One region of the Kluyvera chengduensis genome, then DNA from elsewhere that is predicted to be linked to it. Evidence: predicted binding sites of a transcription regulator. Region 1 holds the regulator's gene; the other holds the start of a gene.
The links. Region 1 encodes PhoB, which activates phosphate uptake and scavenging genes when phosphate is short. Its sites were predicted from a motif close to CTGTCATAAAACTGNCNNAT; they were not measured.
Positions count from the first base shown of each region.

Region 2: ACH1XZ_RS02665 (heavy metal response regulator transcription factor) is a predicted target of PhoB. The motif match lies at 1,302-1,321, and genes of this name have one in related genera.

Region 1 is NZ_JBIQOI010000009.1:132,914-136,339, forward strand. It holds gene brnQ (branched-chain amino acid transporter carrier protein BrnQ) at 1-76, opposite strand, end outside; gene phoR (phosphate regulon sensor histidine kinase PhoR) at 486-1,781, opposite strand; gene phoB (phosphate response regulator transcription factor PhoB) at 1,803-2,492, opposite strand; gene sbcD (exonuclease subunit SbcD) at 2,684-3,426, shown strand, end outside.
Region 2 is NZ_JBIQOI010000001.1:588,043-591,468, forward strand. It holds gene ACH1XZ_RS02660 (heavy metal sensor histidine kinase) at 1-516, opposite strand, end outside; gene ACH1XZ_RS02665 (heavy metal response regulator transcription factor) at 531-1,211, opposite strand; gene ACH1XZ_RS02670 (alpha/beta hydrolase) at 1,474-2,523, shown strand; gene ACH1XZ_RS02675 (autotransporter domain-containing protein) at 3,012-3,426, shown strand, end outside.

The DNA.
Region 1 (3,426 bases):
TGCCTGCGCCAACAAACAACGCGAAGGTCATAAAGCCCAGAGCGATGATGTCACGCGATTTTAATTGATGGGTCATATGTAACTACAGCCTGTGGATGTGGTGTTGTAAAACAAATTTATTGCGTCAGCGCCTGTGGAATGATGCAGAGGAAACTGACAATAAACTCAGCGGGATATGCTCCCTTCGCGGCGTAGAGAAGAATAGTTTTTTGATTTACCGCGAATACACAGTCTGTTTACGACTGCATGGGGGCCAATTTAAACGCTTATAACGTTTTAAAGCAACACGGGATCGCAAAACCAGATGATTATATTGATAGTGAAAAAATAGGCAGACGTATTAACTGGATTTAAGAAAAACATCCGGCTAATCATGCGAACAAAAAATAATCAGACGTTCGTAAATCACGCGGGGTTTACTTGACTGCAAAGCAAACAGACCAACCGAGGCTGGTCTGTGGAAAGTTAAGCTGACAAGCGCCAAATTACTCGCTGTTTCTGGCAATTAAACGTTCCGGCAGCAGGAAACTGAAACACGAACCTTTGCCGAGCTCGCTGGTAATATCCAGTCGGCTATCGTGATGATTAACCGCATGTTTAACAATTGCCAGCCCCAAACCGCTGCCGCCGGTCTGCCGTGAACGCGCCTTATCCACGCGATAAAAACGCTCGGTCAGCCTTGGCAGATGCTCAGGTGAAATGCCCGGCCCATTGTCCTCCACGCTGAACAGTGCGCCGTGCGGCGCATGCTGCCAGCGCACCGTAATCAGCGTGCCTTCCGGCGTATGGTTCACCGCATTGTAGACCAGGTTCGACATCGCGCTACGTAGCTGATCCTCATTGCCCAACACTTTTAACGTCTCATCAATGTCAAAATGGAACTGATGCTTATGCTGGCTGAGCGTTTGCGCCTCGCGTTCTACCACCCGCAGCATCATCGGCACATCAATTTTTTCATTGAGCGCCAGCGTCGGTGAGGCTTCAATTTTAGAGAGCGTCAGTAGCTGTCGAACCAGCCCTTCCATCCGCTGCGTCTGCTCACGCATGGTGTGCAGCGCTTTTTCACGCACGTTTCCTTCCAGCACCTGCTCCTGCATCATCTCCAGGTAGCCCTGCAACACGGTTAACGGCGTACGCAGTTCATGGCTAACATTGGCAAAGAAGTTGCGTCGAGCGCCTTCCAACTGGTGCATCTGCGTAACATCGCGCGCCACCATTAACAGCTGGCGGTCGGTGTAGGGCATGACGCGTATCTCCAGATGGCGACCGCTGTTCAGCACCAGATGCAGTGGCTTTAAGAACTCGCGTTTTTTGAGGTGTTGGGTAAATTCGGGGTAGCGCAGCAGGTTAAGGATGTTTTGCCCGCTATCGTCGGGCCAGCGAAGCCCCAGCAGCTGCTGGGCCAGGCCATTACACCAGAAAATAGCGCCCTCTTCGGTAGTGAGCACCACCGCATCCGGCAGCGACTCCGCGCCGCTGCGAAAACGTTTAATCAGATTACCCAGTTCGCGGCGACGTTTTTTATTACGCAGCTGCATCTGGTTGAGCCCGTACAGCAAGGGCTCCCAGCTGCCGCGTCCCGGCGGAGGGGTCATACTTCTGTCGACCCAAAGCCACCAGGAAAGGCGCAGTAAATTCCAGAAATGCCAGATAAGCAGCCCGGTCACCGCCGCCAGTAAAAACCACGGCAGATAACCAAAAATCAGTCCCAGTATCACGGCCGGGAGACAGCATAACATCAGCTCCAGCACCAGCCTTTTCCATGACAGCCGTTCCAGCACGCGTCACACTCCTGTCAAAATTTAGAAACGGGCGGAAAAACGATAACCCGTGCCGCGAACGGTTTGCACCATGCGGTCATGACCACTGTGTTCCAGCGCTTTACGCAGACGGCGGATATGCACATCGACGGTACGGTCTTCGACATAGACGTTAGTGCCCCAAACGTGGTTCAGCAGCTGTTCGCGGCTGTACACGCGCTCCGGATGCGTCATAAAGAAGTGCAACAGCTTAAATTCGGTTGGGCCCATATCCAGCGGGTTTTCACCGGTCATCACGCGATGAGAGGTCGGGTCAAGGCTCAGCCCCTGCATCTCAATGACCTCTTCCACCGCCATTGGCGAAATGCGGCGCATCACCGCTTTAATGCGGGCAACCAGCTCTTTTGGCGAGAAGGGTTTGGTAATGTAATCGTCAGCGCCGGTTTCCAGGCCACGTACGCGGTCTTCTTCTTCACCGCGAGCGGTGAGCATCACCACCGGAATGTCACGCGTCAGCGCTTCACGTTTGATATGCTTAATAAATTGCAGTCCCGAACCGCCCGGTAACATCCAGTCGAGCAGAATAAGGTCGGGCCAGGGTTCATTCAGTTTACTGACAGCGGTGTCGTAGTCTTCAGCTTCTACCGGCTGGAAACCATTTTGTTCCAGTACGAAGCAGACCATCTCGCGGATTGGCGCTTCATCTTCAACGACCAGAATACGTCTTGCCATTATTTGCCCTGTTTTTAGACATCAGTATTATATACGGCGTCATTATGCGTCAGATTTATGACAGATTTATGAAAAACATGACCGTTAGATGATCGCGGTTTACCGTTTATGACACTGCCGAAACGCGCTCATCGACCTCAACGTAGGCTGATGTTTATAATCAACTTTACGCCACTTCTCACGGAACCGCTATGCGCATCATCCACACATCGGACTGGCACCTCGGCCAGAACTTCTACAGCAAGAGCCGCGCGGCTGAACATGAGGCTTTCCTGCACTGGCTGCTCGCAACCGCCGAAACCGAACGGGTCGATGCCATTATTGTGGCGGGCGATATCTTCGATACCGGCTCGCCGCCGAGCTACGCGCGTGAGCTGTACAACCGATTTGTGGTTAATCTGCAACAAACTGGCTGCCATCTGGTGGTGCTGGCAGGCAACCATGACTCTGTGGCAACCCTGAATGAATCCCGCGATATCCTCTCATTTCTGAATACCACGGTGATCGCCAGCGCGGGCCATGAACCCTTTATCCTGAACCACCGCGACGGCACGCCCGGCGCGGTATTCTGCCCGGTGCCGTTCCTGCGCCCGCGCGACATTATTACCAGCCAGGCGGGGCTTTCCGGCAGCGAAAAAGTCCAGCAGGTACTGGCGAGCATTACCGATTACTACCAGCAGCAGTACCAGCAGGCCTGCGAACTGCGCGGCGACGCCACGCTGCCGATTATTGCCAGCGGCCATCTGACCACCGTCGGCGCCAGCAAAAGTGATGCGGTACGCGACATTTATATTGGCACACTGGATGCTTTCCCGGCACAAAACTTCCCACCGGCGGACTACATCGCGCTGGGCCACATCCACCGGGCGCAGAAAATCGGCGGCAGCGAGCATATCCGTTACAGCGGTTCGCCTATCGCCCTCAGCTTTGATGA
Region 2 (3,426 bases), on a different contig from region 1:
GACGCCCAGTGCGGTAATGATCAGCAGCGTACGCGTGAAGGCATCGAGTGTGCCCATGTACGGCGTGGAGTCGATGGCAACCACATAGCGCAGCTCAGGCCTGTCACCGTTGGTGGGTATAGTTTTCACTAACAGGAACAGCGAGCATGCACCTTCTGATGCACCTGGCACTTTATTAAAGCCTTCCTGTAACGAAGACCACTGAACACCCACTGGTGGTGTTCCCCCCATGCTAAAGCGTGGGTTATCGCTCACTATCCAGTAGCGAACGCGTTCGCCTTCAGAATTGGTTAATACGGTGAATTTATTGGCCAATGTCGACCAGCCGTCAGCCGAGGTTCGTGCGGTGATCCACGGGCTCATTAATGATTCGCGGAACAACAATTCGTTGTGCATCTGCTTTTGCAAAGAGTCATGCAAGGAGCTTCTGAGCAGGATGCCGATAACGGACACAATCAGCAGCGCGGATAAGGCAAACATCAGCGCCAGGTGAACGGAGATGGAACGCTTAGGCATGCTTATCCCCTTTATTATTCTGACCGGACTTCGAGGACATACCCCATGCCTCGAACGGTATGCAGTAGTTTGATATCGAACGGCGCATCCACTTTGGCTCGAAGCCGTTTAATGGCCACTTCAACCACGTTGGCATCACTGTCGAAATTCATGTCCCATATCTGCTCAGCTATCATCATTTTTGACAGAATCTCTCCCTGATGCCGGGCCAAAAGGCTCAGCAGAGAAAACTCTTTCGCAGTCAGTTCCAGTCGCGTTCCGGCGCGAAATACGCGACGAGCCAGCAGGTCGAGATGCAGATCGTGAATTTGCAGCTGGGTGATGTCCGCGCCATCTGTAGCGCGGCGGCGCACCAGGGCCTGAATACGCGCCACCAGCTCAATCAGCGAAAAGGGCTTGGGGAGATAATCATCCGCGCCAAGACGCAGCCCTTTGACGCGTTCATCGACCGAGCCACGAGCCGAGAGCATCAGCACCGGCGTCTGTTTGGCTGCTCGCACCCCCTCAAGTACTCGGTAGCCATCCATCCCCGGCAACATCACATCCAGGATTATCGCGTCGTAGTCGAATTCCAGCGCGTAATGAAGACCTTCAGCACCGTCTGCAGAGACATCTACCGTAAATCCGGACTCACTCAACGCGCGGTTGAGATAGGTTGACGTTTTTTCTTCATCTTCAACTAACAACAGGCGCATGACGGGACTTCCTCTTAACTTTTCAACGGTGCATCAATACCTGAACAACCCTGTGACTGAGACTATTTTGCCTCCTGGTTGCCAACATAAAGCTGACAGTTACCTGACAGCATTGTCAGAATCGCTGAGACATCTCGGCCCATTTCCTGACAAAAATGTTATTCCTCTGTCACCTGGCTGACAGTCCTCTCGCCCTAATCTGAGCCTGCACATTTAAATCCGCGAGCCTGCATAACCAGGCCGACACTCATCGGGAGAGACCATGAAATTCACGCTTATCAGTGCAATGCTGCTCACGGCAATGGCCGGAGCGACTTCAGTCAATGCGGCTGATTACAAAAAAAATCCATTCACACTCGTTTATGACGGTGCCATTACTGAGAACGTCAAAGGCAAGGTCAACATTCACCCCGTGAAATACGATCTGCATGGCATCCAGATTGCTGCGAATGTCTATACCCCTGCTCACTACGATCCCGCCAAAAAATACCCTGCCGTGGTGGTGGCCCATCCTAATGGCGGCGTAAAAGAACAGGTCGCCGGGTTGTATGCCCAGCGTCTCGCCGAACAGGGCTACATCACGATTACCGCCGATGCGGCGTATCAGGGCGCCAGCGGTGGGTTGCCGCGCAGCGTGGATAAACCCGCTAATCGCATTGAGGATATCCACGGTATGGCTGACTACATCAGCCAATATCCTGGTGTCGATACCGCCCGCCTGGGTCTGCTGGGTATTTGCGGCGGCGGGGGGTATTCACTCGTTGCCGCTGAGACGGACAAACGGTTCAAATCGATTGCCACCATCAGCATGTTTAATTCAGGCCTGGTGCGCCGCAACGGTATGCAGGATTCGCAATTGGATACTATCCAGCAGCGTCTTCAGCAGGCTTCTGACGCACGTGCTCAGGAAGCTGCCGGAGGCGAAGTGCTTTACTCCGGCGATGCCAACCTGACGGATGAACAGATTGCTAAATTACCTTTTGCCTTGTATCGCCAGGGCTACGAGTACTACTGGAAAACTCACGCCCATCCGAACTCTACGTTTAAATACACCACCAGCAGTCTGCTGGATTTGATGAGCTTTGACGTAACGGACCATATCAATCTCATCAATAAACCGCTGCTGATGATTGCCGGTACAAAAGCGGATACGCGCTATATGACGGAAGATGCATTCGCAAAAGCTACCGGTACTAAGGACAAAGAACTCTTCCTGATCGATGGCGCTACCCATATCGAGACATATTGGGTGCCAAAATACGTTGATGAGGCAATGCAAAAGTTAGACGTTTTCTTTGACAAAAATATCTAGTTAGCCACAGATGAAACCCCAGCCTGCGCAGGCTGGGGGATGGCGAACAGCCGTATCTCATGTTGCGTATTCAAGCGATATACCCAGAATAACGAAATTGCGGCTAAAGATAATTACGCGGATTAAATAGATGCTATGAGTTAAATTCATAACTGTGGTGGATATGTGATAGTCATTTTTTAACTGCCGAAAATGCGCTCTATGAGGCACCACCGTCGAAGGTTGATTTTATTTTATATATTATCCCATGTCCATTATTGGACACGTAAAGATATACAGTAAATTCCTGGTGCTAATGTATTATCGATTAATAATGTCTTATTTGACCGTGTCGTTAATACTGGGCTCCAATCATTATGAATAGTAACAGACTAAAGAATATAGCTAATTTGTCTCGAATTAGCCTGGCAATTTTATGCCCGCTCTGTAGTTATAACGCGATAGCTGACAGTAATCACAATAACGAATCTGGAGATCAAACGGTTGTTATGAATGGTGTTGATATTCAGAACGACTATTACAGCCTTTATACTGATGGCAACATTGATATGACGTTCACTGATGCTGTTATTGATGCAGGAACTTACACGCAGGCGTTGATTGCTGACACGGACCAGGGCAGTGTGAATTTTAATGCTGATAATCTGACTACCCAAGGTGGCGGTGAAGTTGAACTCATTGGCGGTGGTGATGTAACAGCAACGATTTCTAACAGTCATTTTGGCTCTATGGATTATAATGACGCGGACTCTCTCTGGCTTGATTCGTATTATGGTGATGTCTCTGCGAGCGTTGAAAATTCGGTGTTTACAGGACGCCTGGACATTACTGCCGCGGGTGATATTAACGCGATAGTCAGTGATTCTGAAGTGGATCAAACCATCAATGCTAAAAGTAACGGCG